One region of the Sedimentibacter sp. zth1 genome, then DNA from elsewhere that is predicted to be linked to it. Evidence: a T-box and tRNA genes for the amino acid it is inferred to sense, from the RefSeq annotation. Region 1 holds a T-box; the other regions hold tRNA genes.
What was found. A T-box is a leader RNA that pairs with one kind of tRNA and senses whether it is charged. The one in region 1 lies ahead of tyrS (tyrosine--tRNA ligase), so its partner is inferred to be a tRNA-Tyr.
Positions count from the first base shown of each region.

Region 2: it encodes a tRNA-Tyr, which carries the amino acid that the T-box ahead of tyrS (tyrosine--tRNA ligase) is inferred to sense. The anticodon was not compared.
Region 3: it encodes a tRNA-Tyr, which carries the amino acid that the T-box ahead of tyrS (tyrosine--tRNA ligase) is inferred to sense. The anticodon was not compared.
Region 4: it encodes a tRNA-Tyr, which carries the amino acid that the T-box ahead of tyrS (tyrosine--tRNA ligase) is inferred to sense. The anticodon was not compared.

Region 1 covers NZ_CP071445.1:2,721,778-2,729,656, forward strand. The annotation lists gene JYG23_RS12995 (M28 family metallopeptidase) at 1-1,162, shown strand, start outside; gene JYG23_RS15180 (CAP domain-containing protein) at 1,287-2,234, opposite strand; T-box leader at 2,579-2,780, shown strand; gene tyrS (tyrosine--tRNA ligase) at 2,831-4,063, shown strand; gene JYG23_RS13010 (uracil-DNA glycosylase) at 4,219-4,929, shown strand; gene nrdJ (ribonucleoside-triphosphate reductase, adenosylcobalamin-dependent) at 5,157-7,511, shown strand.
Region 2 covers NZ_CP071445.1:1,367,215-1,375,093, forward strand. The annotation lists gene JYG23_RS06850 (DNA internalization-related competence protein ComEC/Rec2) at 1-1,314, opposite strand, end outside; gene JYG23_RS06855 (ribonuclease H-like domain-containing protein) at 1,403-2,365, shown strand; tRNA gene JYG23_RS06860 (tRNA-Phe) at 2,589-2,664, opposite strand; tRNA gene JYG23_RS06865 (tRNA-Ile) at 2,670-2,746, opposite strand; tRNA gene JYG23_RS06870 (tRNA-Ile) at 2,774-2,850, opposite strand; tRNA gene JYG23_RS06875 (tRNA-Pro) at 2,863-2,939, opposite strand; tRNA gene JYG23_RS06880 (tRNA-Trp) at 2,984-3,059, opposite strand; tRNA gene JYG23_RS06885 (tRNA-Ile) at 3,070-3,146, opposite strand; tRNA gene JYG23_RS06890 (tRNA-Ser) at 3,177-3,266, opposite strand; tRNA gene JYG23_RS06895 (tRNA-Ser) at 3,292-3,380, opposite strand; tRNA gene JYG23_RS06900 (tRNA-Lys) at 3,382-3,457, opposite strand; tRNA gene JYG23_RS06905 (tRNA-Gln) at 3,478-3,552, opposite strand; tRNA gene JYG23_RS06910 (tRNA-Arg) at 3,558-3,634, opposite strand; tRNA gene JYG23_RS06915 (tRNA-Gly) at 3,649-3,722, opposite strand; tRNA gene JYG23_RS06920 (tRNA-Gly) at 3,755-3,829, opposite strand; tRNA gene JYG23_RS06925 (tRNA-Tyr) at 3,844-3,928, opposite strand; tRNA gene JYG23_RS06930 (tRNA-Thr) at 4,021-4,096, opposite strand; tRNA gene JYG23_RS06935 (tRNA-Asp) at 4,120-4,196, opposite strand; tRNA gene JYG23_RS06940 (tRNA-Val) at 4,216-4,291, opposite strand; tRNA gene JYG23_RS06945 (tRNA-Glu) at 4,310-4,384, opposite strand; tRNA gene JYG23_RS06950 (tRNA-Met) at 4,393-4,468, opposite strand; tRNA gene JYG23_RS06955 (tRNA-Leu) at 4,485-4,573, opposite strand; tRNA gene JYG23_RS06960 (tRNA-Asn) at 4,581-4,655, opposite strand; rRNA gene rrf (5S ribosomal RNA) at 4,662-4,778, opposite strand; rRNA gene JYG23_RS06970 (23S ribosomal RNA) at 4,996-7,879, opposite strand, start outside.
Region 3 covers NZ_CP071445.1:1,156,568-1,164,446, forward strand. The annotation lists tRNA gene JYG23_RS05735 (tRNA-Leu) at 1-59, opposite strand, end outside; tRNA gene JYG23_RS05740 (tRNA-Lys) at 75-150, opposite strand; tRNA gene JYG23_RS05745 (tRNA-Gln) at 172-246, opposite strand; tRNA gene JYG23_RS05750 (tRNA-Arg) at 252-328, opposite strand; tRNA gene JYG23_RS05755 (tRNA-Glu) at 355-429, opposite strand; rRNA gene rrf (5S ribosomal RNA) at 435-551, opposite strand; gene JYG23_RS05765 (glycerophosphodiester phosphodiesterase) at 705-2,519, opposite strand; gene JYG23_RS05770 (hypothetical protein) at 2,710-2,970, shown strand; gene JYG23_RS05775 (transposase family protein) at 3,137-3,409, shown strand; tRNA gene JYG23_RS05780 (tRNA-Cys) at 3,536-3,609, opposite strand; tRNA gene JYG23_RS05785 (tRNA-His) at 3,627-3,703, opposite strand; tRNA gene JYG23_RS05790 (tRNA-Gly) at 3,714-3,787, opposite strand; tRNA gene JYG23_RS05795 (tRNA-Gly) at 3,820-3,894, opposite strand; tRNA gene JYG23_RS05800 (tRNA-Tyr) at 3,909-3,993, opposite strand; tRNA gene JYG23_RS05805 (tRNA-Asp) at 4,015-4,091, opposite strand; tRNA gene JYG23_RS05810 (tRNA-Val) at 4,111-4,186, opposite strand; tRNA gene JYG23_RS05815 (tRNA-Glu) at 4,205-4,279, opposite strand; tRNA gene JYG23_RS05820 (tRNA-Met) at 4,288-4,364, opposite strand; tRNA gene JYG23_RS05825 (tRNA-Met) at 4,399-4,474, opposite strand; tRNA gene JYG23_RS05830 (tRNA-Leu) at 4,491-4,579, opposite strand; tRNA gene JYG23_RS05835 (tRNA-Asn) at 4,587-4,661, opposite strand; rRNA gene rrf (5S ribosomal RNA) at 4,693-4,809, opposite strand; rRNA gene JYG23_RS05845 (23S ribosomal RNA) at 5,027-7,879, opposite strand, start outside.
Region 4 covers NZ_CP071445.1:1,170,991-1,178,869, forward strand. The annotation lists gene JYG23_RS05865 (hypothetical protein) at 1-893, opposite strand, end outside; gene JYG23_RS05870 (hypothetical protein) at 894-2,084, opposite strand; gene JYG23_RS05875 (methylated-DNA--[protein]-cysteine S-methyltransferase) at 2,631-3,086, opposite strand; tRNA gene JYG23_RS05880 (tRNA-Arg) at 3,270-3,346, opposite strand; tRNA gene JYG23_RS05885 (tRNA-Cys) at 3,355-3,428, opposite strand; tRNA gene JYG23_RS05890 (tRNA-His) at 3,447-3,523, opposite strand; tRNA gene JYG23_RS05895 (tRNA-Gly) at 3,534-3,607, opposite strand; tRNA gene JYG23_RS05900 (tRNA-Gly) at 3,640-3,714, opposite strand; tRNA gene JYG23_RS05905 (tRNA-Tyr) at 3,729-3,813, opposite strand; tRNA gene JYG23_RS05910 (tRNA-Thr) at 3,906-3,981, opposite strand; tRNA gene JYG23_RS05915 (tRNA-Asp) at 4,005-4,081, opposite strand; tRNA gene JYG23_RS05920 (tRNA-Val) at 4,101-4,176, opposite strand; tRNA gene JYG23_RS05925 (tRNA-Glu) at 4,195-4,269, opposite strand; tRNA gene JYG23_RS05930 (tRNA-Met) at 4,278-4,354, opposite strand; tRNA gene JYG23_RS05935 (tRNA-Met) at 4,389-4,464, opposite strand; tRNA gene JYG23_RS05940 (tRNA-Leu) at 4,481-4,569, opposite strand; tRNA gene JYG23_RS05945 (tRNA-Asn) at 4,577-4,651, opposite strand; rRNA gene rrf (5S ribosomal RNA) at 4,683-4,799, opposite strand; rRNA gene JYG23_RS05955 (23S ribosomal RNA) at 5,108-7,879, opposite strand, start outside.

The DNA.
Region 1 (7,879 bases):
AGAAGTAAAATCTATAGGGGTAGAAGCTAAATTAGAACCTTTTAAGGTTGAATATTATAATATATCAAAAGTAAAATTAGAAGTGTTAGAACCATTTTACAAGGAATACACAGTAACAGGTTATGGTATGAGTGGGAGTACAATAGAAGATGGCTTGGAATGTGAATTTGAATATGTAGAGGATGCAAGCAAAGTTAATCTAATCAATGCTAAAGATAAAATAGTACTAGTAAATGAAAGAGTTACTGTAAAAGCATATGAAAATCTTGTTAAAGCTGGAGTTAAAGGATTTATATCATTTAGCGGTAGTGTTTTTGATGATGAAGATAAAACAGATTTAGAAACAAGAATGCTTAGAGCAAAACATTTAAAGCATGGTAAAATTCCGGGAGTAACAATTAGGGCAAATGATGCATTAGATATGCTTAAACAATCTCCTGCAAAAGTTAAGATGACACTCATTCAGGAAGAAGGAGAATGTGATTCACATAATGTTATAGCATCGATAGAAGGAAGTACATATAAAGATGAAGAAATACATTTTGTAGCGCATTATGATAGTGTACCATTTAGCAGAGGAGTATATGATAATGGTGCTGGTTCTGTTATAATAATGGAGTTGCTTAGATATTTCAAAGAAAATCAACCTAAAAGAAATTTAAAATTTATATGGTTTGGTTCTGAGGAAAGAGGCTTGCTAGGAAGTAAATACTATACAAGTATACATGAAGATGAATTAAAAAATGTAGTTATGACAGTAAATGTTGATATGGCTGGACCAATTCTTGGTCAAAATAGAGCATTTGTTACAGCAGATAACAGCTTATGCAACATGGTAGAGTATTTATCAAAAGAAATAGGTTTTCCTATGAAAGTTGTACAAGATGTATATTCTAGTGATTCAACTCCATATGCAGATAAAAAAGTTCCAGCTATAAGTTTTGCACGTTTTGCTGCAAAAGGCGGAGCTGGATTACACAACAGGAATGATGTATTAAATACATTGTCAATGAATAATCTTAAAAATCTAACAGATTTTATAAAAGTATTTAGTGAAAGAACAGTTAATGCATGTTTATTTCCAGTGCCAAGAGAAATACCAACCAACATGGTTAAAGCAGTAGATAAATACCTTATGAAAGAACCTAAAAAAGAAAAATAGAAATATTTAAATACACAAAATTATTTGCACGGCCTATTTACACAATAAAAAATCCACAAATATTTATAATTTGTGGATTTTTTTATAGCAATTATATTTTGTATGTGAATAAATTATTAACAATTTATCTAGTAAACATTTGTGTCCAGTATGCCTTTCCGCTAGAGTTAGTAGCGTATCCAACACCTATTTTTGTAAATGTAGATGATAATATATTTGCTCTATGTCCAGAAGAGTTCATCCATGCATTTACTACCTCTTCGGGAGTTCTTTGTCCTGCTGCAATGTTTTCGCCCCATGCTGTGTATGAAATATTGTATTTTGTTAGCATATTACCAGCACTACCGTAAGTTGGCGATGTATGACTAAAATAATTGTTAGTAGCCATATCTTTTGATTTTATTCTTGCTACATTTGAAATTGAAGTATCAAGTTTTAATGGTGTTAAACCGTTTTTTGTTCTCTCAACATTTACAAGCTCAACAACTTTTTTTTCAAAGCTTGAAACAGATGTATTTGTATTTTCAGTGCTAGGCTTGTCTTTTTCCGGAACAGTTATGCTAGGCTTGTCTTTTTCCGGAACAGTTATGCTAGGCTTGTCTTTTTCCGGAACAGTTATGCTAGGCTTGTTTTTTTCCGGAATAGTTATGCTAGGCTTGTCTTTTTCCGGAACAGTTACACTAGGTTTATTATTATTTGGAACAGTTACGTTAGGTTTATTATTGTTTGGAACAGTTATGTTAGGTTTATTATTGTTTGGAGTAGTTACGCTAGGCTTGTCATTTTTTTGACCAAATCTAGATTTTAAAGAGTTTAAAATAGATATATATTTGTTGTTGCAAGATTTGTCAGTCATATATTTATTTATAAAACTAAAAATGTCTATATTACAATTAGATTGAGAAAAATTTTCACAGTTTTTATTACTTTCTACTCCTTTCGTCAGAATGTAGCAGTTTGAATTAAAGTTATTCAATACATTGCTATTGCAGTTGTCATTAGTATTTCCGAAAGCTGGAAAAATTGACATTGCTGTAATTAGTAAAGATAAAGTTATCACTTTATTCTTCATATAATCACGCTCCTTCTTATGAAATTTTGTATTTTAGGGAACTTGATTTGCGTTTCCCCCGATAAATAAAGTATACAGGGGATACCATAAAAGATAAACCCTCAATAATATGAACAAATGTTAAATATGTTCATATTATTGTTTATACAGTAATATTTATAAATATTTACAAAAATAAATTGAACATTTTACTTATAATTATAATATATGTAATAGAAAAAGCTTAAAATATACAATAAATAACAACTTATACATATAAAAATAAATAAAAAAAGTAAAATGTTTTCTTGACATTTAAAAAATTGTGTAATAATATAATACATAATAATTAATTAATGAAGACAAAGTATACTTTGAAGGAAATAAGTAATATTGTTAATGCTTTTCAGAGAGTAAGTCGGTTGGTGCGAGGCTTATAGTATAATAATATGAAATACGATTCTGGAGTATCTATAGGAAACTATAGCGGGTAACTGAACGTTATTCAGTCTGAGGCACTTGATAGAGTGTAAAATAAGGTGGTACCACGGTTATTTCGTCCTTTAGGATGAGATAGCCGTTTTTTTATTTTTGTAAATTAATAATAGGAGGTATTTATGGAAAAGCAAAATGTTTTTGACGTATTAAAAGAAAGAGGATTTATTGAGCAATGCACTCATGAAGATGAGATTCGTGAAGCTCTAGGCAAAGAGAGAGTGACATTTTATATAGGGTTTGACGCTACAGCAGATAGCTTGACAGCAGGACACTTTTTAACAATTATGGCTATGATGCATATGCAAAGAGCAGGGCATAGACCTATAGCTTTACTTGGTGGAGGAACTACAATGATAGGTGATCCATCAGGAAAATCAGACATGAGAAATATTATGACTAGAGAAAAAATAGATTATAATGCGAAAAGATTTCAAGAACAATTATCTAGATTTATTAGTTTTGACAATGATAATGCAATAATCGCAAACAACGCAGACTGGTTATTAAATTTAAATTATGTAGATTTTTTAAGAAATGTAGGAGTTCATTTTTCTGTAAACAGAATGCTTACAGCTGAATGTTACAAACAAAGGATGGAAAAAGGACTAACATTCTTTGAATTCAACTACATGTTGATGCAATCATATGATTTCTGGAAATTAAATAAATTATATGACTGTACTATGGAACTAGGTGGAAATGACCAATGGTCAAACATCATAGGTGGTGTTGAACTTATAAGAAGAAAAGAACAAAAGCCAGCATTTGGGTTAACATTTAAATTGTTAACTACAAGTGAAGGAGTTAAAATGGGTAAAACTATGCGTGGTGCTTTGTGGTTAGATCCTGAAAAGACTTCACCATACGAATTCTATCAATACTGGAGAAACATAGAGGATGTAAAAGTAGAAGAATGTTTAGGATTATTAACATTCTTACCAATGGATGAAGTTAGAAGTTTAGGCGCATTAGAGGGTTCTGAAATCAACCGTGCTAAAGAGGTTTTGGCTTACGAAATAACTAAAATTGTTCATGGAGAAGAAGAAGCTACAAAAGCACAAGCAGCAGCAAGAGCATTATTCGCTGGTGGAGTTGATATGGAACATGTTCCTACAACAGAAATTACTAAATCAGAAATAGGTGAAGGAATTAATGTGATTGACCTACTAATAAAATTAAACCTAATTAAATCAAAAAGCGAAGGAAGAAGACTTATAACACAAAAAGGTGTAAGAGTAGATGATGTAGTAGTAGAAGACATAACTAAAGTAATCACTTTTGCAGACTTTAAAGAAAATAGTATTATGATTAAAAAAGGTAAAAAAGTTTTCCATAGAGTTATTGTAAAATAAAATAGTAAAATAAATCAAGCTTCAATGCTAATTTATGATATAGCATTGAGGCTTCTATTTTGTTTTATAGTTCTTATATATGCATTTTGTTTTATTGAACTTTTTTATATATTATGTTATGCTTTTTAGATATTATAATTAAACACGGGGTAACTATGAAATTATTAAATAGCTATCATTCTTCATGGAATGAGTTTTTAACAGAAGAAAGAATAAATGAGATAAATCAAATAGAAAAAGAAATAGGGGATAATATAAATCCTGAAAAAGAGAATGTACTTAGATTTTTAAATCTAAATTTAGATGAAATAAAAGTAGTAATATTAGGGCAAGATCCTTATCCTGAAAAAGGCAGAGCAACTGGTAGAGCCTTTGAGGTTGGAGATTTAAATGATTGGAATCAAAAATTCAGACAAGTATCTCTCAAAAATATCGTTAGATTAATACATAAAAATTATAATAATATAGAAAATTATGAAGATATATTTAAATTTTCCAATATTCAAAAGCAAATAAGGGATAACAAATTCAATATTAGGCAACCTAATGTACTGTTTAAATGTTGGGAAAATCAAGGCGTTATGCTACTTAATACTTATTTTAGCGTAGAGGCAGGCAAACCCGGTAGTCATATAAAAATATGGCAGAGTTTTAGTCAAGAGCTACTAAGGTATATATCAAGCAAAAATCCAAGTATTAATTGGTTTTTATGGGGCAAGCAAGCAGAAGAAAAATCTCAGTATATTATTAGTGGTACAAAATATATCAGCAGGCATCCAATGATGTGTTCATCAAAGTACGATGACGATTTTCTAAAATCAAGCTGTTTTAAAAAAACAATGCAAACTATAAATTGGCTAGGATAATATAAAAATATTAAATATATTTAATATTTTATGTAGAAAAAGTTTACAATGAAAAAAACGTGTAAAATTGACTATTTTAAGTTAATATTATCGAAGAACTAAAAAAAATAACATTGAAATATCAATGCTATCCCTATATGTAGTGTATATTTGACTAAAAAGCCAAACGATGATACAATATATAGTATAATAAAAAAACAAGCTTTTATAAAGGGTTGAGGTGGGTAATGATAAAAATACTAAAGAGAACTGGTAGTTCAGCTGATTTTGATATTAACAAAATTGAAAATGCCATTAATAAAGCAATGAAGGAAACAAAAAAGGGTGTAGATTTAAGTATCGTTAAAGAGATATCAGAATCTATAGAAAAAGAATTAGAGTTAAAAAAATATCCTGTTCCTGTTGAACTTATACAAGATATGGTAGAAGATAAGCTTATGGATAGTAGCAGAAAAGATGTAGCAAAAAGATACATACTGTATAGATATGAAAGAGATAAATCAAGAGATTCTAGGAAAAGAAAAGATACAAAGCTTTTAAGTGAAGAATTTTTGAGCAAATACAAACATAAAGAATCTCCAATGAACCAGTTGGGTAACTTTGTATATTATCGAACATATTCGAGATGGTTAAATGAAGAAAGAAGAAGAGAGTATTGGTGGGAAACAGTAAGAAGAGCAGTTGAATATAACTGTAGCTTAGTACCAACAACCAAGGAAGAAGCAGAAATATTGTATGACAATATATTTAACCTAAGACAATTCCTTTCAGGAAGAACTTTTTGGGTTGGTGGAACACCAGTAGCATATAATTATCCTATGGCAAACTATAACTGTGCATTTGAGGTTATAGATAACTATCATGCATTCAGAGATTTATTTTACTTATTGATGATTGGTTCAGGTGTTGGAGTAAGAATATTAAAAGAAGATGTAAATAAGCTTCCAAAAATCAGAAGTAACTACATGATAATACATGAAGCATATACTCCTATAGACAAAGAACATAGAGAAGATAATACTAGTCTTGAATTCTATAAAAATAATTCAGCGATGATTGTTATTGGGGATAGTAAAGAAGGTTGGGTTCAAGCACTTGATTTCTTTTTAAAACTAATTTGCAATACAGAGTACAAAAATATTACATCTATAGTTATTAATTATGACAATGTAAGACCAAAAGGAGAGACATTAAAAACTTTTGGTGGTACAGCTAGTGGACATGAAAGCTTAAAAGGTATGTTTGCTAAAATAGACAAAGTAATTCAAAAACGTTCTAGTATCGAAGGAAAAGATAGATTTAAATTATTATCTATTGATTGTCTTGATATAGCAAATATCATAGGCGAAAATGTTGTGGTTGGTGGAGTAAGAAGAACTGCTGAAATTATGCTTATTGATTATAATGATAAGGAATGTGTAGAAGCAAAATCTAAATTATATAAACAAATTGACGGTCAATGGATAGTTGACAAAGATATAATTCATAGACAAATGAGCAATAATTCAATATATTATAAAGAAAAACCTACAAGATCTCAATTACATTGGCAAATAGAACAAATGAGATACTCAGGTGAGCCAGGTTGGGTTAATGAAATAGCTGGAGCAAAACGTAGAAAGAATATGAATGGTGTTAATCCTTGTGGTGAAATATTATTAGATTCAAAAGGACTTTGTAATTTAACTACACTAAATGCATTTGCATTTGTAAATCCTGATAATACATTAGATGAAGAGGGTATATTGCAAGCACAAAAATTGTCTGTTAGAGCTGCATATAGAATGACTTGTGTTGAATTAGAATTACCAGATTGGGATACAATTCAACAAAGAGACAAATTAACAGGTTGTTCATTGACAGGATGGCAGGATATGGTGAATGCCGTTAATCTTGATATTGACGGTCAGGCAAAGCTATTAAGAAAATTAAGAAGTATTGCTGAAGAAGAAGCAAAAAAATATTCGATTCAAATTGGTGAAAAAGCACCAATATTAGTAACTACAGTAAAACCAGAAGGAACATTATCACAATTACCAACAGTTTCAAGCGGGGTGCATTATTCACATTCCCCTTATTATATTAGAAGGGTAAGAATAAATGCGCATGATCCGTTATTAAAGGTTTGCAAAGAATTAGGATATCCAATTTTCCCTGAGGTAGGACAAGATGAAAAAACTTGTACAACAAAAGTAGTTGAATTCCCTTGCAAATCACCTGAAGGTAAAACAAAATATGATGTAAGTGCGATAGAACAGCTTGAAAATTATAAGCTATTTATGGAAAACTATGTTGACCATAACTGTTCAATAACAGTACATGTTAGATCAAATGAGTGGGAAGAAGTTGAAGAATGGGTATGGAATAACTGGGAAGATGTTGTTGCACTATCATTCTTATCATTAGATGATAGCTTCTATCAATTGATGCCTTATGAATCAATAACAGAAGAAGAATATAATAAACGAATAAAAGAAATGAAACCATTTGTTCCTTCTTTATTGGGAAGATATGAAATTAAAGAAGAAGAGCTAGATATAGGAAATGAAGGCTGTGAAAGCGGAGTTTGTCCTATAAGATAAAATGAAATTAAGATAAAATTTTATAATAAAATATTCTAACGTTGTGTACAATATATACGATGTTTAGAATATTTTTTTATTAATACACAATTCTATAAAATTATTGCAAAACCTTTGAAAAAAGAATATAATTGTTCTTAGAATAATCATTATGGAGGAAAATCATGATGCACAATTTCTTATGTTATTTGTGTAAAAAGCAACATGATATCAACGATAAATCCATAATAAAAGCAAAGAATTTAAACTCTCATAATATGTATTCAAACTATAAAAATTCGCTTTTATCATGTTTTATTAATATGATAAAAGCTGTAATCGCTTTCCTGAACAAACTATTTTGTTATCTAATTTATCTTCAAAGATTT
Region 2 (7,879 bases), 1.4 Mb from region 1:
ACCCCAATCTATTACATACCTAATAACATTGAATACATAATCATATATCTTTAAAGGTAAGACAAGTGTATATACACATAAAAAACCTACACCAACAGAAATAAATGCAATAACAATAAGTACACTAAAAATAGGAACTAATGCTATATTGTATAAAATGCCCAACAATGAAAGATAATTAAAATAGTACGACATAATAGGAAGTGTGAATAATTGTAAAAAAATATATAAATAAATGCTAGAAATAATGGTATTCTTAGATTTCAATTTATCCTTAACATACTTATTAAAAATAATTAAGCAAAATGCAGCGGTAAACGACAATTGAAAACCTACATCAAATAAATAAAATGGGTTTACCACTAATAATATAAAGGCTGCTATAACAATTGAGTTAATAGTATTATATTTTCTATACAATAACTCTGCTCCAAACACGAACGTAAACATTATTAAACTTCTAAGAACAGACACTGGAAATCCTATCAAAAACCCATAGCACCACAAAAATCCCCATGTTAAAAACCAGCTAATCTTTTTGTTAAACCCAATCATACAAAATAATTTTATTAAGAAGCCGTATAATATACCTATATGCAAACCAGAGACAGCAAATATATGTGCCAGGCCAGTTCTTTGTATACTTTTATATAAATCATCATCTAAGTATTTCTTATCTCCTAACAAAATTGATAATATAATATTTGCATTTTTTTCATTAAGATTTGAATAAAACAATTTTTCGACAAATCCTTTAAAATTATTTACTATAGTATTGACTTTTGAATAATCCTTTTTTATAAGGTTGGGTTTTGTATTTGCAAATAAGTTTACAAATATTTTTTTAGTTCGAAGCGATTTTTTATAATTAAAAAGCAAAAAATTCTTAGATTCTTGAATTTTAGATACGCTAACGTTAATTTTATGAATTGAATTTATTTCGATTTTATTTTCTTTTTTTATGTATAGAATTGATTTTTCATGTATATTTTTTCCGTTTAGACATATTACATTAACATTATAGCTAATAAATTCAGATTCTTTGTCATCTTTAATAACATTCTTTATTTCTACAATTACATTAACATCATCATTAAGATATTGTGTTAAAATAGATTTTGAATTATAATTAATACATACAACAGACAAAACCGCAAATAAAATTATTAAAAAACACGCTACATATTTTTTTGTCGTAACAATACCCAGTGCAAAAAATATTAGACTTAAAATTATTGCAGTTTTATAGTTTAAATATAAACATACTATTATACTCAAAACATATGCAACGAAATAAATTACAAAATAATACATATTTATACCCCCGTATTTATATTACCAAATTATTCTACATAAAGCAACTTATTAGGGGAAACAAAAACTGTTTATAGGACGGATTAAAATGATTAGTAAAAAAATTATTGAAGATTATAATTTAAATAATAAATTTATAGAAGAGATATTTAATGACAGTGTTTACTTAGACATTGAAACATCTGGATTATCTGCTGTTACGAGTGAAATTGTTTCTATAACATTTTTGATAGTTGAAAATAATAAAAAAATTATCTATCAAACATTTTCTATAAATGAACAGGAAGAATTAGAATCATTGTTTTTCCTTATGAGTAAAATATATACAAAAAAATATATCATAACATATAACGGGAAATCATTTGATATAACATATTTGAATAAAAAATTTGAAAAATACAATATAGATTTTAATTTAAATAATCTACATAGTATTGATTTGTATAAAGATATGCTGAATTTTAAAAATAAGATTAATATTGCAAATAATAAGCTTAAAACTGTTGAAAAATATTTTAAGATATTTAGAGAAGACACATTGTCTGGCAAAGATGTAATAACCTTGTATGAAGCATATAAAATTCATAAAAAAGATGAGCACAGAGATTTAATACTTTTGCATAATTTTGAAGATGTTTACTATCTTCCAATAATATTTGATAATATTTTGAATTCATATGATAAAATATTTTATTCCAAAACATTAGGTATATTGAAAGTTAATAAAAAAGATATTAGTATATCAAACAAGGCAATAAAAATTAAATTTTTAAATATAACTGATTACAAATTGGATTACAACTCAAATAAACTTTGCTATAAATTAAATTTCAAAAGTCAAACATCTATAACAAAATTAGATATTTTGATTTCTCTATATAAAAGCGATAGCGATAATTATATATTATTTATAGATAATAATGAAATAAAATTGATGAACTTTAACACATTGCCTAATTTAAAAGATAATATTGTGCCAATAGTAATTAATGGAACTCTATTATTTGAAAATGTATGTAGTATTATTGAAAAGGCATTAAAAGATATTTAAAAAATTAAATATTATTGTAATAAAAAAGTTACTACGCAACTCCGCTAGGGGGACCAATGTCCCCCTTCGGCGTAAAAATGCTTATGAAATAGGCATTTTTACTGAGCACTCCCCTTAAAGGCAAGGACGTCCCGTCCTTTGCAATCCTCGTTTTTTATATACTAAAAGTAGACTTTCCCAGTATATAAAAAACGTTGATTAAAAATAATCAACGTTTTTACTATGGTGCCCAAAGGCGGAATCGAACCACCGACACGGGGATTTTCAGTCCCCTGCTCTACCGACTGAGCTATCTGGGCAAACATGGTGGGCCTTCAAGGATTCGAACCTTGGACCTACCGGTTATGAGCCGGGCGCTCTAACCAACTGAGCTAAAAGCCCAAAATATTAATATATTTTGGAAAAATGTGGTGGGCCTGGATGGACTCGAACCATCGACCTCACGCTTATCAGGCGTGCGCTCTAACCACCTGAGCTACAAGCCCACATTTAAATACTGGTCGGGGCGGCAGGATTTGAACCCGCGGCCCTCTGGTCCCAAACCAGATGCGCTACCAAACTGCGCTACGCCCCGAAATACTATTATTTAATTATTATCCTGTTTTTGCTTAATAAAATTGGCAGGGGTGGCAGGACTTGAACCCACGACACATGGTTTTGGAGACCATTGTTCTACCAACTGAACTACACCCCTATGGTGTAAATGGTGGGCCTTCAAGGATTCGAACCTTGGACCTACCGGTTATGAGCCGGGCGCTCTAACCAACTGAGCTAAAGGCCCAAAATATTACAAAATATTTTGGTATAAATATGGCGGAGAAGGAGGGATTTGAACCCTCGCATCCTTATCGGATCTACACCCTTAGCAGGGGCGCCTCTTCAGCCACTTGAGTACTTCTCCATATATATTTTTATAACTATTAAATTGGCGGAGAGGGTGGGATTCGAACCCACGTGGGCTTACACCCTAACGGTTTTCAAGACCGCCCCGTTATGACCGCTTCGGTACCTCTCCGTGGTGATCCATCCGCGATTCGAACGCGGGACACCCTGATTAAAAGTCAGGTGCTCTGCCAGCTGAGCTAATGGATCACTATATTAATTTTTAAAAATGGCTGGAGTAGCAGGATTTGAACCTACGAATGCTAGAGTCAAAGTCTAGTGCCTTACCGCTTGGCTATACCCCAACTTATGGTGAACCAGAAGGGAGTCGAACCCCCGGCACACGGCTTAGAAGGCCGTTGCTCTATCCAGCTGAGCTACTGGTCCATAAATTTTTTTAATGGAGCGGGTGAAGGGAATCGGACCCTCGCAACCAGCTTGGAAGGCTGGGGCTCTACCACTGAGCTACACCCGCATTATATGCGTTTTAACATTTTTTGTTACTTTTGGAGCGGAAGACGAGATTCGAACTCGCGACCCTCGCCTTGGCAAGGCGATGCTCTACCACTGAGCCACTTCCGCATTTTAAACTTAATTGGTGGGAAGGACTGGATTCGAACCAGTGAAGGCGTTGCCAACGGATTTACAGTCCGTCCCCTTTAGCCACTCGGGAACCCTCCCATATTTTCAGTAAAATTATTTTCCGCAACATGGCTTACGCCGTTGCGTCTTTCGCATTGTGTATTGAAATTACTCCGTAATTTCTGCGAAAATGGAGCTGGTGAAAGGACTTGAACCCTCAACCTACTGATTACAAGTCAGTTGCTCTACCAATTGAGCTACACCAGCATGTATCTTGTTTTTATTGAAAATGGCGACTTGGATGGGGTTCGAACCCACGACCTCCAGCGTGACAGGCTGGCATTCTAACCAACTGAACTACCAAGCCACATTCAATTTTGTAAAAATGGTGGAAACAATAGGGCTCGAACCTATGACCCCCTGCTTGTAAGGCAGATGCTCTCCCAACTGAGCTATGCTTCCATGTTTTTTATTTTGTAATGGTGACCCTACCGAGACTCGAACTCGGGTTACTTCCGTGAAAGGGAAGTGTCTTAACCGCTTGACCATAGGGCCTTTTATTTTGGTAGCGGGGACAGGATTCGAACCTATGACCTTCGGGTTATGAGCCCGACGAGCTTCCAGCTGCTCCACCCCGCGACAAATTAATTTAAAATGGTACCGAAGACCAGACTTGAACTGGTACGTTCTTTAGGGAACGCAGGATTTTAAGTCCTGTGCGTCTGCCAATTCCGCCACTCCGGCACATTCATGGCTCCGAGGGTGGGGCTCGAACCCACGACCTACCGGTTAACAGCCGGTTGCTCCACCATTGAGCTACCTCGGAATATCAATCTGGCGATGTCTTACTTTCCCAGGCAGTCACCCACCAAGTATCATCAGCGCTAAAGAGCTTAACTTCCGTGTTCGGAATGGGAACGGGTGTGTCCTCTTTGCTATTATCACCAGATTAGTATAACTCGTAATTTAAAAATTACTTCGTTATATTGTATATTAAGTTATCATTAAATTGAAAGTTTGAACTTTCAAAATTGTATAGGAAAAACTTTTCGAGATTTGTCCGACTGTATCACAAATCTATTTACTCACTTACGTTCGTATAGATTTGGATTTCGCTGGATCTGACCTACCATCCATTTGAGAATCAAATGGGGTTAGGATCATTATTGGTCAAGACCTCGACCTATTAGTATCACTCAGCTGAATACATTGCTGCACTTACACCTGTGACCTATCTACCTGTTAGTCTTTCAGGGGTCTTACTTACTTACGTAATGGGAAATCTTATCTTAAGGTTTGTTTCGCGCTTAGATGCCTTCAGCGCTTATCAATTCCAGACTTAGCTACTCAGCCGTGCTCCTGGCGGAACAACTGATTCACCATAGGTCTGTCCATCCCGGTCCTCTCGTACTAAGGACAGCTCCCTTCAAATTTCCTACGCCCACGACGGATAGGGACCGAACTGTCTCACGACGTTCTGAACCCAGCTCGCGTGCCTCTTTAATGGGCGAACAGCCCAACCCTTGGGACCTGCTTCAGCCCCAGGATGAGACGAGCCGACATCGAGGTGCCAAACCTCCCCGTCGATGTGGACTCTTGGGGGAGATAAGCCTGTTATCCCCAGGGTAGCTTTTATCCGTTAAGCGATGGCCCTTCCATTCGGCGCCACCGGATCACTAAGTCCAACTTTCGTTCCTGCTCGACATGTACGTCTTGCAGTCAAGCTTCCTTCTGCCTTTACACTCTTCGCACGATTTCCGACCGTGCTGAGGAAACCTTTGAGCGCCTCCGTTACTCTTTCGGAGGCGACCGCCCCAGTCAAACTGCCCAACTGACAGTGTCCATATACTGGATCACAGTATCATGTTAGAAATTCAGTATCAATAGAGTGGTATCCCAACAGCGACTCCACACATACTGGCGTACATGTTTCTTAGTCTCCCACCTATCCTGTACAATTAATACCGAATTCCAATGTCAGCCTGCAGTAAAGCTCCATGGGGTCTTTCCGTCCTGCCGCGGGTAACTCGCATCTTCACGAGTACTACAATTTCACCGGATCTATTGTTGAGACAGTGCTCAAATCGTTACACCTTTCGTGCGGGTCGGAACTTACCCGACAAGGAATTTCGCTACCTTAGGACCGTTATAGTTACGGCCGCCGTTTACTGGGGCTTAAGTTCACTGCTTCACTTACGCTTACAGCTCCCCTTAACCTTCCAGCACCGGGCAGGTGTCAGCCCCTATACTTCATCTTTCGATTTAGCAGAGACCTGTGTTTTTGGTAAACAGTCGCTTGAGCCTGTTTTCTGTGGCCCACTAAAGCTCCGGTCGTTCGACTTTCACTTCCATGGGCACCCCTTCTCCCGAAGTTACGGGGTTATTTTGCCTAGTTCCTTAACAATAGTTCTTCCGCTCATCTTTGGATTCTCTCCTTGACTACCTGTGTCGGTTTACGGTACGGGCACCTTGATCTCGATAGTGGATTTTCTTGACAGCGTAGACTCAGTTACTTCACTACTTGTTTTCGCTCCCATTCGTATCTCAGGATTATTGAAGAAACGGATTTGCCTATCTCTTCTCCCTACTTACTTAGACGTACTATTCCATCAGTACGCTAACTTATCTTTCTGTGTCCCCACTTCTCTTTTAACGATCTTCGGTGGTACTGGAATTTCCACCAGTTATCCATCGCCTACGCCTTTTGGCCTCGGCTTAGGTCCCGACTTACCCTGAGTGGACGAGCCTTCCTCAGGAATCCTTAGTCTTTCGATGGGTGAGATTCTCACTCACCTTTCGCTACTCATGCCAGCATTCTCTCTTCTGTACAATCCACAGCCTCTTTCGATGGCGCTTCGACTCGTACAGAATGCTCCTCTACCGATTGTATTAATACAATCCCACAGCTTCGGTGATAGATTTTAGCCCCGGTAATCTTCGGCGCAGGTCCACTCGACCAGTGAGCTATTACGCACTCTTTGAAAGTGTGGCTGCTTCTAAGCCAACTTCCTGGTTGTCTGTGTAGTCCTACATCCTTTTCCACTTAATCTATCTTTGGGACCTTAGCTGGTGATCTGGGCTCTTTCCCTTTTGACTATGAAACTTATCTCACATAGTCTGACTCCCAACGCTAATTTTATGGTATTCGGAGTTTGATAAGTTTCGGTAACGTATAACGTCCCTTGACTATTCAGTGCTCTACCCCCATTAATCTTACGTTAAGGCTAGCCCTAAAGCTATTTCGAGGAGAACCAGCTATCTCCAGGTTCGATTGGAATTTCACCGCTATCCACAAGTCATCCCATAGCTTTTAAACGCTAACGGGTTCGGTCCTCCACCAGATTTTACTCTAGCTTCAACCTGCTCATGGATAGGTCACCTGGTTTCGGGTCTACGACATGCAACTTTCGCCCTATTAAGACTCGCTTTCGCTTCGGCTCCTAACCTCTCAGTTATTAACCTTGCTGCATATCGTAACTCGCTGGCCCGTTCTACAAAAAGTACGCGGTCACACTCGTAGTGCTCCCACTGCTTATAAGCATAGGGTTTCAGGTTCTTTTTCACTCCCCTCCCGGGGTTCTTTTCACCTTTCCCTCACGGTACTATTTCTCTATCGGTCACTAAGTAGTATTTAGCCTTGGGAGATGGTCCTCCCTGCTTCCCACCGGATTTCTCGTGTCCTGTGGTACTCTGGATCATATCTTGCTCTTTGACTTTTTCGCCTACGTGTCTATCACACTCTTTGGAGCTTCTTTCCAGAAGTCTTTGACTATCGTCTCAGATACTTTGTTGATATGTCCGCAACCCCATGCCGAAACATGGTTTGGGCTCTACCGATTTCGCTCGCCGCTACTTTCGGTATCGTTTTTTTACTTTCTCTTCCTAAGGGTACTTAGATGTTTCAGTTCCCCTCGTTCCCCACGTATGACTATTTATTCATCATACGTTACATACGGTTCTCCATATGTGAGTTTCCTCATTCGGATATCTACGGATCAATACTTGTTTGCAGTTCCCCGTAGCTTTTCGCAGCTTACCACGTCCTTCATC
Region 3 (7,879 bases), 1.6 Mb from region 1:
CCCCACGGTCTCCCACTAGATCCTAAGTCTAGCGCGTCTGCCAATTCCGCCATACCCGCATAAATATTTTTAAATGGTGATCCATCCGCGATTCGAACGCGGGACACCCTGATTAAAAGTCAGGTGCTCTGCCGGCTGAGCTAATGGATCATAATACTAAATTAATTAAATTGGCTGGAGTAGCAGGATTTGAACCTACGAATGCTAGAGTCAAAGTCTAGTGCCTTACCGCTTGGCTATACCCCAACGTATGGTGAACCAGAAGGGAGTCGAACCCCCGGCACACGGCTTAGAAGGCCGTTGCTCTATCCAGCTGAGCTACTGGTCCATAATTATATTACATTTTAAAAATATTGGTGACCCTACCGAGACTCGAACTCGGGTTACTTCCGTGAAAGGGAAGTGTCTTAACCGCTTGACCATAGGGCCATATTATCTGGCGACGTCTTACTTTTCCAGGCAGTCACCCACCAAGTATCATCAGCGCTAAAGAGCTTAACTTCCGTGTTCGGGATGGGAACGGGTGTGTCCTCTTTGCTATAATCACCAAATAAATTTATTTTATACATATTTCATCAATAAAGCTTGTATAGTTTAACATAAACATTTTGATAAGTCAATAGATTTAGGTGAATTGTATTTATGTTAATATTGGAATATAAGTATTTTATTGTACAATTTTACTCAATTTCTAAGTATATTTTTTATTTATTTATCCTAAATTTATAATTTACCAATTCAATTAATTTATCTGGTGCATAATTTGAATATACCATTTCTTTTGCTTTTAATGGATCATCCGTAATTATATTATCCACACCTAAATTTATCATTTTAACTAAATCAGCTTCATTATTAACAGTCCATGCATATACATCCTTCCCTTTATTTTTTATTGTGTTAACTAACCTTTTAGTTATAAAGCTATGCTCAACACTGAATCCATCCGCATAAGGTAAAACAGCAATTTTTCCATATGCAAGAGTTGTTACATAAATTGTCTTTATATCTGGGTCAATTTGTTTTATTCTTTTTATAATATCATATTTTAGAGATGTTACAACACAATCACTCTCAAAATTATTATTTTTTATAATATTAACTACTGCATCTTCTAAACCTTTTTCATGTCCAGTAGGTTTTAATTCAATATTTAATTTAATTTTACCCTTAGCTAATTTTATGACTTCATCTAGTGTTGGAATCCTTTCACCACTAAATTCTTCGCCAAACCATTTCCCCGCATCTAATGTTTTAACTTCATCAAAATTTACATCCCAAATATATTTATTGACACCTGTAGTCCTTCTAAGGTTACTATCATGCATTACAATTATTTCACCATCTTTTGTTTGTTGTAAATCTATTTCAACCCAATCAGCAAAATGATTAATTGCACTTTCTATAGCAATAATTGTATTTTCAGGTGCATTAGCAGAATCACCTCTATGAGCTGTTATGCTTGTTTTATGAAACAATTCTACCTTTAAATCAAGTGAATTGCCTTCGAAAAATAGCAAGTAAAAGTTGTTTAGAATTAAAACTACTGCAATAAATATATATATTTTTTTAGCTAGCTTAAGCTTTCTTAAAACTATCTTAGGCTTTTTATAATTATATATTATTTCTCCAATGTCTTCTTTTTGATTAAAATAGCAAGAACTAATGTAAGCAAAAACAATTGGTAGAGTAAATAAAATAGAAACACCTACTAATAGTATAAAAATCAATCTATAGGAGTTGAAAGTAACAACACCTATTACCTCATTCACTCCTAATGCTTTTCCAAAATTAAATATAATTAACACACTTAAAATCAAAAACAAACTATTCACTATTGAAATAACAAGATTCCATAATATAAGTCCAAAAACTGTTTTAGTATAGTCATTTCTAATTAAATTCATACTTTTATCACAAGCGCTCTTAATATTACAATTTTCTATACAAAAATAATAAAATGCATATATTAACCTCATCAGTATAATTGAAAATAATATAATTAATCCGGTAAAAAAAACCAATCGATTTCTATTTGAATTAATAAAATTTAAAAGAATATTTGGTAATTTAATTAAATATGCAATTTGAACGAATTGCGTAGCTATCAATAAAGGAAAAATAAATATAATTAATAGAAGTAAAAAAATATTAACTCCTTTAAATAATTTAGCACACGAAATTATACCAAAACGGAATATATCTCTTACTGATACAGAAATTTTATAATATGATGCATGATAACATCCAACTAAAGCAGTTATTTCAAATATTACAAATATAGCAAAACCTATTAAGAAAAATGCAAGCATTAAAATCGATGTAGGTTTAGTAATAAAACTTTCAATATTGTCATAGGATAAATAATTCATTCCATTTAATTTCATTGAAAAATTTAATATTACAATTGTGCTTGGGGCAAATAATAATACCACTATAAATTTATAAATTATTTCAAATAACGCTATTGATTTAAAATTAGTTTTTATTAGCTCTAAGCCTAAGCTTTTTTTTAACACATATATCACCTACCACTTATTTTAATGTCACTTATAAATTATATATCTGTTTACTATAAAATGAAATATATATTACAAAGTATTTATTTTTTACTACTAAATATTCATTATTTAAATATAATTTTATGTTATTTATTTTTGCAACTTGTCCGATATATATTTTATAAGAACATAATTAGGAGGATTTATTATGAAATTATCACCTATAGATTCAATAAATAAAATACATGAAAATCATAATCATGATACTAATAAGGAAAAACAAAAGAAAAATTTTACTAAAAATGATAACAGCAAAAAAGATAAACAAGAGATAGACTTAAATATAGATTCAAATCAATTGCATAGTTCAAATGCGAAACAAAACTTCAATAAAATACTTAACAATGAACAAATAGAATATTTAAAATCAAATATAGGAAAAATATATACAAAAACAATACATAAATGATATTAATGACTAAATTATAATTACTTTTGGTTCTATAATAAATGTGGGGTGCATGAAAAATATTTTCATTATCCCAGCATTTTTTATATACAAAAAAAGGCACTTATGATTCAAAACTGCTATAATGTTAGTTGATTAGACCAAACAGAAAGGGATTTTGATATAAGTGCTATCTAATTCTACCAATAATTTATTAAATTTAAAATATGAATCTTATGACTTTTTACCTAAATATCATAGAATAACTAATAGATTAGCTTTTTACATATGTACAGAACTTAAGAAAACTAAATCTATGAAAGAAATTGCTATGGATACCAATGTTTCTATATCTTCTGTTATGAGCTTATTTAACTATGTTAATTATGGAGTGCCTAAACTTGCTTCTGTTTTATCTATTGATGAATTTAAGGGTAATACCGTAGCTGGTAAATACTAATGTATTCTTGTTGATGGTCAAAAAAACAAAGTAATTAACATTTTACCTCACCAGCTATTGACAAAAAGCCATAAAAAAAAGCAGGAAATATTTCACTGCTTACATTAGCGATATTAAATTATAAATTGGAGGCGCCACCCAGATTTGAACTGGGGATGAGGGTGTTGCAGACCCGTACCTTACCACTTGGCTATAGCGCCTTAATAATATAAAAAAATGGGGTAAATAGTGGGAATCGAACCCACGACCTCCAGAGTCACAATCTGGCGCGCTAGCCGACTGCGCTATATCTACCATAATTTTTTGGAGCGGGTGAAGGGAATCGGACCCTCGCAACCAGCTTGGAAGGCTGGGGCTCTACCACTGAGCTACACCCGCATTATATGCGTTTTAATATTTTCTGTTACTTTTGGAGCGGAAGACGAGATTCGAACTCGCGACCCTCGCCTTGGCAAGGCGATGCTCTACCACTGAGCCACTTCCGCATTTTAAACTTAATTGGTGGGAAGGACTGGATTCGAACCAGTGAAGGCGTTGCCAACGGATTTACAGTCCGTCCCCTTTAGCCACTCGGGAACCCTCCCATATTATGTTTTTATTGAAAATGGCGACTTGGATGGGGTTCGAACCCACGACCTCCAGCGTGACAGGCTGGCATTCTAACCAACTGAACTACCAAGCCACATTCAATTTTATAAAAATGGTGGAAACAATAGGGCTCGAACCTATGACCCCCTGCTTGTAAGGCAGATGCTCTCCCAACTGAGCTATGCTTCCATGTTTTTTATTTTGTAATGGTGACCCTACCGAGACTCGAACTCGGGTTACTTCCGTGAAAGGGAAGTGTCTTAACCGCTTGACCATAGGGCCTTTTATTTTGGTAGCGGCGAACGGATTTGAACCGCTGACACTGCGGGTATGAACCGCATGCTCTAGCCAACTGAGCTACGCCGCCATTCTCGTAATTGTCAGTATTACTTCTATATTTTTGGTAGCGGGGACAGGATTCGAACCTATGACCTTCGGGTTATGAGCCCGACGAGCTTCCAGCTGCTCCACCCCGCGACAATTTAATTTAAAATGGTACCGAAGACCAGACTTGAACTGGTACGTTCTTTAGGGAACGCAGGATTTTAAGTCCTGTGCGTCTGCCAATTCCGCCACTCCGGCACATTCATGGCTCCGAGGGTGGGGCTCGAACCCACGACCTACCGGTTAACAGCCGGTTGCTCCACCATTGAGCTACCTCGGAATATCTATTCTAATTAAATATTTAGATATCAATCTGGCGATGTCTTACTTTCCCAGGCAGTCACCCACCAAGTATCATCAGCGCTAAAGAGCTTAACTTCCGTGTTCGGGATGGGAACGGGTGTGTCCTCTTTGCTATTATCACCAGATTAGTATAACACGTAATCTAAAAATTACTTCGTTATATTGTATATTAAGTTATCATTAAATTGAAAGTTTGAACTTTCAAAATTGTATAGGAAAAACTTTTCGAGATTTGTCCGACTGTATCACAAATCTATTTACTCACTTACGTTCGTATAGATTTGGATTTCGCTGGATCTGACCTACCATCCATTTGAGAATCAAATGGGGTTAGGATCATTATTGGTCAAGACCTCGACCTATTAGTATCACTCAGCTGAATACATTGCTGCACTTACACCTGTGACCTATCTACCTGTTAGTCTTTCAGGGGTCTTACTTACTTACGTAATGGGAAATCTTATCTTAAGGTTTGTTTCGCGCTTAGATGCCTTCAGCGCTTATCAATTCCAGACTTAGCTACTCAGCCGTGCTCCTGGCGGAACAACTGATTCACCATAGGTCTGTCCATCCCGGTCCTCTCGTACTAAGGACAGCTCCCTTCAAATTTCCTACGCCCACGACGGATAGGGACCGAACTGTCTCACGACGTTCTGAACCCAGCTCGCGTGCCTCTTTAATGGGCGAACAGCCCAACCCTTGGGACCTGCTTCAGCCCCAGGATGAGACGAGCCGACATCGAGGTGCCAAACCTCCCCGTCGATGTGGACTCTTGGGGGAGATAAGCCTGTTATCCCCAGGGTAGCTTTTATCCGTTAAGCGATGGCCCTTCCATTCGGCGCCACCGGATCACTAAGTCCAACTTTCGTTCCTGCTCGACATGTACGTCTTGCAGTCAAGCTTCCTTCTGCCTTTACACTCTTCGCACGATTTCCGACCGTGCTGAGGAAACCTTTGAGCGCCTCCGTTACTCTTTCGGAGGCGACCGCCCCAGTCAAACTGCCCAACTGACAGTGTCCATATACTGGATCACAGTATCATGTTAGAAATTCAGTATCAATAGAGTGGTATCCCAACAGCGACTCCACACATACTGGCGTACATGTTTCTTAGTCTCCCACCTATCCTGTACAATTAATACCGAATTCCAATGTCAGCCTGCAGTAAAGCTCCATGGGGTCTTTCCGTCCTGCCGCGGGTAACTCGCATCTTCACGAGTACTACAATTTCACCGGATCTATTGTTGAGACAGTGCTCAAATCGTTACACCTTTCGTGCGGGTCGGAACTTACCCGACAAGGAATTTCGCTACCTTAGGACCGTTATAGTTACGGCCGCCGTTTACTGGGGCTTAAGTTCACTGCTTCACTTACGCTTACAGCTCCCCTTAACCTTCCAGCACCGGGCAGGTGTCAGCCCCTATACTTCATCTTTCGATTTAGCAGAGACCTGTGTTTTTGGTAAACAGTCGCTTGAGCCTGTTTTCTGTGGCCCACTAAAGCTCCGGTCGTTCGACTTTCACTTCCATGGGCACCCCTTCTCCCGAAGTTACGGGGTTATTTTGCCTAGTTCCTTAACAATAGTTCTTCCGCTCATCTTTGGATTCTCTCCTTGACTACCTGTGTCGGTTTACGGTACGGGCACCTTGATCTCGATAGTGGATTTTCTTGACAGCGTAGACTCAGTTACTTCACTACTTGTTTTCGCTCCCATTCGTATCTCAGGATTATTGAAGAAACGGATTTGCCTATCTCTTCTCCCTACTTACTTAGACGTACTATTCCATCAGTACGCTAACTTATCTTTCTGTGTCCCCACTTCTCTTTTAACGATCTTCGGTGGTACTGGAATTTCCACCAGTTATCCATCGCCTACGCCTTTTGGCCTCGGCTTAGGTCCCGACTTACCCTGAGTGGACGAGCCTTCCTCAGGAATCCTTAGTCTTTCGATGGGTGAGATTCTCACTCACCTTTCGCTACTCATGCCAGCATTCTCTCTTCTGTACAATCCACAGCCTCTTTCGATGGCGCTTCGACTCGTACAGAATGCTCCTCTACCGATTGTATTAATACAATCCCACAGCTTCGGTGATAGATTTTAGCCCCGGTAATCTTCGGCGCAGGTCCACTCGACCAGTGAGCTATTACGCACTCTTTGAAAGTGTGGCTGCTTCTAAGCCAACTTCCTGGTTGTCTGTGTAGTCCTACATCCTTTTCCACTTAATCTATCTTTGGGACCTTAGCTGGTGATCTGGGCTCTTTCCCTTTTGACTATGAAACTTATCTCACATAGTCTGACTCCCAACGCTAATTTTATGGTATTCGGAGTTTGATAAGTTTCGGTAACGTATAACGTCCCTTGACTATTCAGTGCTCTACCCCCATTAATCTTACGTTAAGGCTAGCCCTAAAGCTATTTCGAGGAGAACCAGCTATCTCCAGGTTCGATTGGAATTTCACCGCTATCCACAAGTCATCCCATAGCTTTTAAACGCTAACGGGTTCGGTCCTCCACCAGATTTTACTCTAGCTTCAACCTGCTCATGGATAGGTCACCTGGTTTCGGGTCTACGACATGCAACTTTCGCCCTATTAAGACTCGCTTTCGCTTCGGCTCCTAACCTCTCAGTTATTAACCTTGCTGCATATCGTAACTCGCTGGCCCGTTCTACAAAAAGTACGCGGTCACACTCGTAGTGCTCCCACTGCTTATAAGCATAGGGTTTCAGGTTCTTTTTCACTCCCCTCCCGGGGTTCTTTTCACCTTTCCCTCACGGTACTATTTCTCTATCGGTCACTAAGTAGTATTTAGCCTTGGGAGATGGTCCTCCCTGCTTCCCACCGGATTTCTCGTGTCCTGTGGTACTCTGGATCATATCTTGCTCTTTGACTTTTTCGTCTACGTGTCTATCACACTCTTTGGAGCTTCTTTCCAGAAGTCTTTGACTATCGTCTCGGATACTTTGTTGATATGTCCGCAACCCCATGCCGAAACATGGTTTGGGCTCTACCGATTTCGCTCGCCGCTACTTTCGGTATCGTTTTTTACTTTCTCTTCCTAAGGGTACTTAGATGTTTCAGTTCCCCTCGTTCCCCACGTATGACTATTTATTCATCATACGTTACATACGGTTCTCCATATGTGAGTTTCCTCATTCGGATATCTACGGATCAATACTTGTTTGCAGTTTCCCGT
Region 4 (7,879 bases), 1.6 Mb from region 1:
ATTGTTGATACCATGATTATTGTTGATGTTTTACGTGCATGCTTACGCATAGCATTCTGTGCTTCATATACGTTATCATATGTTCCTGGCAAAGTAAATCTATCTCTTACAGTGCTTGCAAGTACAAATGGAACATTGCATTCAACACAAGCTTTCATTATACCATCCTTTACCTGTCCTGATTTAACGAATGATTCTATTGAGCCCGCTTCTCTAACCATATTTATTGTTTCATAATAATTTTCATATGTATTCTGTTCTCTTCTAAATACCTTTTGTCCCCATGTAGTACCAAATGTTCCACATTCTAAATCAAAAGCTGCAAGGCTTGTACCACAAAGTATAGCATTTACATATCCTTCTCTAATAAGTCTTTCCATAGCATTTCTTGTATCTTCATCAAGACTTATAGCTGTACCTAAAACCCATGTAACATAACCATTCTTAGCTTTTTCATGTTTAAGAATTTCATAAAGTTGGTCATAGTCAATGCTAAATGCAGTTTCTCTTGATCTACCGCTTCTAAAAGCAAATGTATCAGAATCATGTGATTTATTAACAAATCCTTGAGTATACATATAAATTCCTTGACTTCCATCTTCTGTTCTACCAATAACTACTTTATCGCCAACTTTTAAATTTCTAAATTCTACTATATTTACAGATTCTTTTCCCATTTCATCATATGCCACACAAACTGTATCCATTCTACTTTCAGTAGCCAAAACCCATTTATTATTAATTTTAAAATATTCAGGAAAAACAGACAATGCATGATAATTAGCTGGAGAAACTCCATCCTTAACTACCTCCACCAAAGTGGCATTTGGTGCATTTATGAAAATTTCTTGGTTAAAGTCAGGTGGTGTATATTTAGGAATATTTAATGCCATTTATTTTTCCTCCTTTATTTTAAGTTCTTTTTCTTTTTCATCTTTTTTTACATTAGTTCTTTCACAGTATTCATTTACATTAACTTCAACGCTTTCAACCTGTAAATCTTCAACTGGTGTTAACAATGCCTTTTGAACATTTACTACAAAATCCTGTACATTTGTAACTAAAGTCCTTACTGCAATGTTTTCTCTAGCTGCCGCAACTTTATTAACAACGTTTTCAGTTACATCAACAGTATACATAAATACTGGAACTATTGCTCCATCTTCTTTTATTCTATAGCTTGATGCTAATTCTGCTGTAGAAACAGAATGAAGCATTGTAGCTAAACAAATAACAAGTGTTGCTTTATCAGTTTGCTCTTTAACTGCATTTAAGCCTTTTGAAACATTATGATATACTTCTGGTAATGGTCCATCATCTCTTATAGAACCAGCTAATACAAATGGTATATCTAATTTATTAAGCGTCTTAATAAATCCATTTTTAACATTACCATCAGCTATAAATTTATCTATTGATCCTGCTCTTCTAACCTCATTTAATAAATCCAAGTGATTATAATGTCCCATTGGTTGTGAAACTTGTGTGTAAATATTTTGTCCTAATGCAGTATCTAAATATCCACCTTCAAGATCATGTGTAGCCATAGCATTACCTGCTAGCAAAGCTTGTACATAACCATTTTCTGCAAGTTGAGATAAACCTATTCTTGTATCAAAATCAAATACAACTGAAGGTCCTAAAACCCATACTATGTATCCTCCATTTTCTTTTTCATAACGCATAAGGTCGAATAAATAATCATAGTCGTTAGTAAATGATGTTTCAACAGATTTGCCTGCATGACTAATAACAGCTTCATCAAATCCCTCTCTATAAACTATGACTCCATTTGTTCCATCTGATTCTTTCCCTAAAACAACCTTGTCTCCTAAAACTAAATCATTTAACTCTTTTATAATAATATCCTCTTTTTGTAAAACAGCTACACAATTCTGTGAATTATGTTTAGGTAATATCCACCTATTATTGTAATGATAATAAGTAGGTATATGACTAGTTAGATAAAAACCCTTTGGGGATACTCCATCCTTTTTTACTTCGGCTACTCTTATTTCATTTGCACTTAAGAATTTTTCAGAAGTAAAATCCGGTGGTGTGAACTTTGGTAATTCAAATGCCATAAAATGCTCCTTTTGTTTAAATATTTTTGATGTTTATAATTACTCACATAGCAATTCTCTATATGAAATTAAACATAATTTGTTATTAATTTAATTATCAATTTATTGAATGAGTTTTTGTTGCAAAATTACTTATTTAATTGTTATTTCCCAATATAAGTATATTTTATTATAACATATTTTTAAAAAAAATCCATTAAAATAAATAAAATATTCAAAATTATTTATTTGTTAATTTTTTATCTTAATATATAATATTTTATATTTAATTAATTAATTTTGGCATTTTACTTATTTATATTCTGATTTTTACATATATCATATTATATTTAGATATATTTAGATTTTGTATATTTTAAAATTTTATTAAAATATATAATGTTTACTAAAGTATATTTATTATTTTATCGTATATTATTAAATATTACATACTAATTAGTCAAATTACCAGGTTATACATATTTTTTTGTACTATAATTAATAAAATATTGAAAATAAAAAAGCCCACCTTAACTTCATATCAAGAGGACTTAATGTGCTAATACTTTATTTTTCTATTTCCAGTAGATATTTTTTAATATTTAAACCACTTGCATAACCAACCAATGAACCATCGGAACCTATAACTCTGTGTCATGGTACTATTATTGATATTGGATTTTTGTTATTTGCCATTCCTACAGCTCTGTATGATTTTGAATTTCCTATAGCAATAGCTATATCTTTATAACTTCTCGTTTCTCCATAAGGTATATTTAATAATTCTCTCCATACTTTTTTTTGAAATTCTGTGCCATTTAACATCAATGGAACATTAAATACTTTTCTTTGTCCATTAAAATATTCCGTTAATTGCTTAACTACTTCATCGGATAATTTTGAATCTTCAATTACTAAATTTTCATAATTATCTACAATAGTTATTGATGTTATGTAATCTTTAAAATAAACTATTTTAATTAACCCAACTGGCGAATTAAAGTAAGTATATTTCTCATCCATTAAATTACCGCCTCTCAATCTTTTATACTAATATAATATTATTATATCATGTATTAATTGCTATTTAATATGAAGATATTTTTTTTTGTATTATTATAAGCATTATATATAAAACAATTGAGAAATAAAAAAGCACTTATTGCTAAGTACATTTAAATCAATTTACAATATATTTTGTGTAATTGGTGCACCCTAAGGGATTCGAACCCATGACCTTTCGGTTCGTAGCCGAACACTCTATCCAACTGAGCTAAGGGTGCATATAAATTGGAGGCGCCACCCAGATTTGAACTGGGGATGAGGGTGTTGCAGACCCGTACCTTACCACTTGGCTATAGCGCCTTAATAATATAAAAAAAATGGGGTAAATAGTGGGAATCGAACCCACGACCTCCAGAGCCACAATCTGGCGCGCTAGCCGACTGCGCCATATCTACCATAATTTTTTGGAGCGGGTGAAGGGAATCGGACCCTCGCAACCAGCTTGGAAGGCTGGGGCTCTACCACTGAGCTACACCCGCATTATATGCGTTTTAACATTTTTTGTTACTTTTGGAGCGGAAGACGAGATTCGAACTCGCGACCCTCGCCTTGGCAAGGCGATGCTCTACCACTGAGCCACTTCCGCATTTTAAACTTAATTGGTGGGAAGGACTGGATTCGAACCAGTGAAGGCGTTGCCAACGGATTTACAGTCCGTCCCCTTTAGCCACTCGGGAACCCTCCCATATTTTCAGTAAAATTATTTTCCGCAACATGGCTTACGCCGTTGCGTCTTTCGCATTGTGTATTGAAATTACTCCGTAATTTCTGCGAAAATGGAGCTGGTGAAAGGACTTGAACCCTCAACCTACTGATTACAAGTCAGTTGCTCTACCAATTGAGCTACACCAGCATGTATCTTGTTTTTATTGAAAATGGCGACTTGGATGGGGTTCGAACCCACGACCTCCAGCGTGACAGGCTGGCATTCTAACCAACTGAACTACCAAGCCACATTCAATTTTGTAAAAATGGTGGAAACAATAGGGCTCGAACCTATGACCCCCTGCTTGTAAGGCAGATGCTCTCCCAACTGAGCTATGCTTCCATGTTTTTTATTTTGTAATGGTGACCCTACCGAGACTCGAACTCGGGTTACTTCCGTGAAAGGGAAGTGTCTTAACCGCTTGACCATAGGGCCTTTTATTTTGGTAGCGGCGAACGGATTTGAACCGCTGACACTGCGGGTATGAACCGCATGCTCTAGCCAACTGAGCTACGCCGCCATTCTCGTAATTGTCAGTATTACTTCTATATTTTTGGTAGCGGGGACAGGATTCGAACCTATGACCTTCGGGTTATGAGCCCGACGAGCTTCCAGCTGCTCCACCCCGCGACAATTTAATTTAAAATGGTACCGAAGACCAGACTTGAACTGGTACGTTCTTTAGGGAACGCAGGATTTTAAGTCCTGTGCGTCTGCCAATTCCGCCACTCCGGCACATTCATGGCTCCGAGGGTGGGGCTCGAACCCACGACCTACCGGTTAACAGCCGGTTGCTCCACCATTGAGCTACCTCGGAATATCTATTCTAATTAAATATTTAGATATTAATCTGGCGATGTCTTACTTTCCCAGGCAGTCACCCACCAAGTATCATCAGCGCTAAAGAGCTTAACTTCCGTGTTCGGGATGGGAACGGGTGTGTCCTCTTTGCTATTATCACCAGATTAGTATAACTCGTTCTTTTTCATCAACTCTACGTCATTACTCATTCTTTCGTCAGTTACGTACCTATTGTACATGCCTTCCTCATTCATTCGTATTCCTTGATTTGATAAAAAATTACTTCGTTATATTGTATATTAAGTTATCATTAAATTGAAAGTTTGAACTTTCAAAATCGCATAGGAAAATATTTTCGAGATTTGTCCGACTACATCACAAATCTATTTACTCACTTACGTTCGTATAGATTTGGATTTCGCTGGATCTGACCTACCATCCATTTGAGAATCAAATGGGGTTAGGATCATTATTGGTCAAGACCTCGACCTATTAGTATCACTCAGCTGAATACATTGCTGCACTTACACCTGTGACCTATCTACCTGTTAGTCTTTCAGGGGTCTTACTTACTTACGTAATGGGAAATCTTATCTTAAGGTTTGTTTCGCGCTTAGATGCCTTCAGCGCTTATCAATTCCAGACTTAGCTACTCAGCCGTGCTCCTGGCGGAACAACTGATTCACCATAGGTCTGTCCATCCCGGTCCTCTCGTACTAAGGACAGCTCCCTTCAAATTTCCTACGCCCACGACGGATAGGGACCGAACTGTCTCACGACGTTCTGAACCCAGCTCGCGTGCCTCTTTAATGGGCGAACAGCCCAACCCTTGGGACCTGCTTCAGCCCCAGGATGAGACGAGCCGACATCGAGGTGCCAAACCTCCCCGTCGATGTGGACTCTTGGGGGAGATAAGCCTGTTATCCCCAGGGTAGCTTTTATCCGTTAAGCGATGGCCCTTCCATTCGGCGCCACCGGATCACTAAGTCCAACTTTCGTTCCTGCTCGACATGTACGTCTTGCAGTCAAGCTTCCTTCTGCCTTTACACTCTTCGCACGATTTCCGACCGTGCTGAGGAAACCTTTGAGCGCCTCCGTTACTCTTTCGGAGGCGACCGCCCCAGTCAAACTGCCCAACTGACAGTGTCCATATACTGGATCACAGTATCATGTTAGAAATTCAGTATCAATAGAGTGGTATCCCAACAGCGACTCCACACATACTGGCGTACATGTTTCTTAGTCTCCCACCTATCCTGTACAATTAATACCGAATTCCAATGTCAGCCTGCAGTAAAGCTCCATGGGGTCTTTCCGTCCTGCCGCGGGTAACTCGCATCTTCACGAGTACTACAATTTCACCGGATCTATTGTTGAGACAGTGCTCAAATCGTTACACCTTTCGTGCGGGTCGGAACTTACCCGACAAGGAATTTCGCTACCTTAGGACCGTTATAGTTACGGCCGCCGTTTACTGGGGCTTAAGTTCACTGCTTCACTTACGCTTACAGCTCCCCTTAACCTTCCAGCACCGGGCAGGTGTCAGCCCCTATACTTCATCTTTCGATTTAGCAGAGACCTGTGTTTTTGGTAAACAGTCGCTTGAGCCTGTTTTCTGTGGCCCACTAAAGCTCCGGTCGTTCGACTTTCACTTCCATGGGCACCCCTTCTCCCGAAGTTACGGGGTTATTTTGCCTAGTTCCTTAACAATAGTTCTTCCGCTCATCTTTGGATTCTCTCCTTGACTACCTGTGTCGGTTTACGGTACGGGCACCTTGATCTCGATAGTGGATTTTCTTGACAGCGTAGACTCAGTTACTTCACTACTTGTTTTCGCTCCCATTCGTATCTCAGGATTATTGAAGAAACGGATTTGCCTATCTCTTCTCCCTACTTACTTAGACGTACTATTCCATCAGTACGCTAACTTATCTTTCTGTGTCCCCACTTCTCTTTTAACGATCTTCGGTGGTACTGGAATTTCCACCAGTTATCCATCGCCTACGCCTTTTGGCCTCGGCTTAGGTCCCGACTTACCCTGAGTGGACGAGCCTTCCTCAGGAATCCTTAGTCTTTCGATGGGTGAGATTCTCACTCACCTTTCGCTACTCATGCCAGCATTCTCTCTTCTGTACAATCCACAGCCTCTTTCGATGGCGCTTCGACTCGTACAGAATGCTCCTCTACCGATTGTATTAATACAATCCCACAGCTTCGGTGATAGATTTTAGCCCCGGTAATCTTCGGCGCAGGTCCACTCGACCAGTGAGCTATTACGCACTCTTTGAAAGTGTGGCTGCTTCTAAGCCAACTTCCTGGTTGTCTGTGTAGTCCTACATCCTTTTCCACTTAATCTATCTTTGGGACCTTAGCTGGTGATCTGGGCTCTTTCCCTTTTGACTATGAAACTTATCTCACATAGTCTGACTCCCAACGCTAATTTTATGGTATTCGGAGTTTGATAAGTTTCGGTAACGTATAACGTCCCTTGACTATTCAGTGCTCTACCCCCATTAATCTTACGTTAAGGCTAGCCCTAAAGCTATTTCGAGGAGAACCAGCTATCTCCAGGTTCGATTGGAATTTCACCGCTATCCACAAGTCATCCCATAGCTTTTAAACGCTAACGGGTTCGGTCCTCCACCAGATTTTACTCTAGCTTCAACCTGCTCATGGATAGGTCACCTGGTTTCGGGTCTACGACATGCAACTTTCGCCCTATTAAGACTCGCTTTCGCTTCGGCTCCTAACCTCTCAGTTATTAACCTTGCTGCATATCGTAACTCGCTGGCCCGTTCTACAAAAAGTACGCGGTCACACTCGTAGTGCTCCCACTGCTTATAAGCATAGGGTTTCAGGTTCTTTTTCACTCCCCTCCCGGGGTTCTTTTCACCTTTCCCTCACGGTACTATTTCTCTATCGGTCACTAAGTAGTATTTAGCCTTGGGAGATGGTCCTCCCTGCTTCCCACCGGATTTCTCGTGTCCTGTGGTACTCTGGATCATATCTTGCTCTTTGACTTTTTCGTCTACGTGTCTATCACACTCTTTGGAGCTTCTTTCCAGAAGTCTTTGACTATCGTCTCGGATACTTTGTTGATATGTCCGCAACCCCATGCCGAAACATGGTTTGGGCTCTACCGATTTCGCTCGCCGCTACTTTCGGTATCGTTTTTTACTTTCTCTTCCTAAGGGTACTTAGATGTTTCAGTTCCCCTCGTTCCCCACGTATGACTATTTATTCA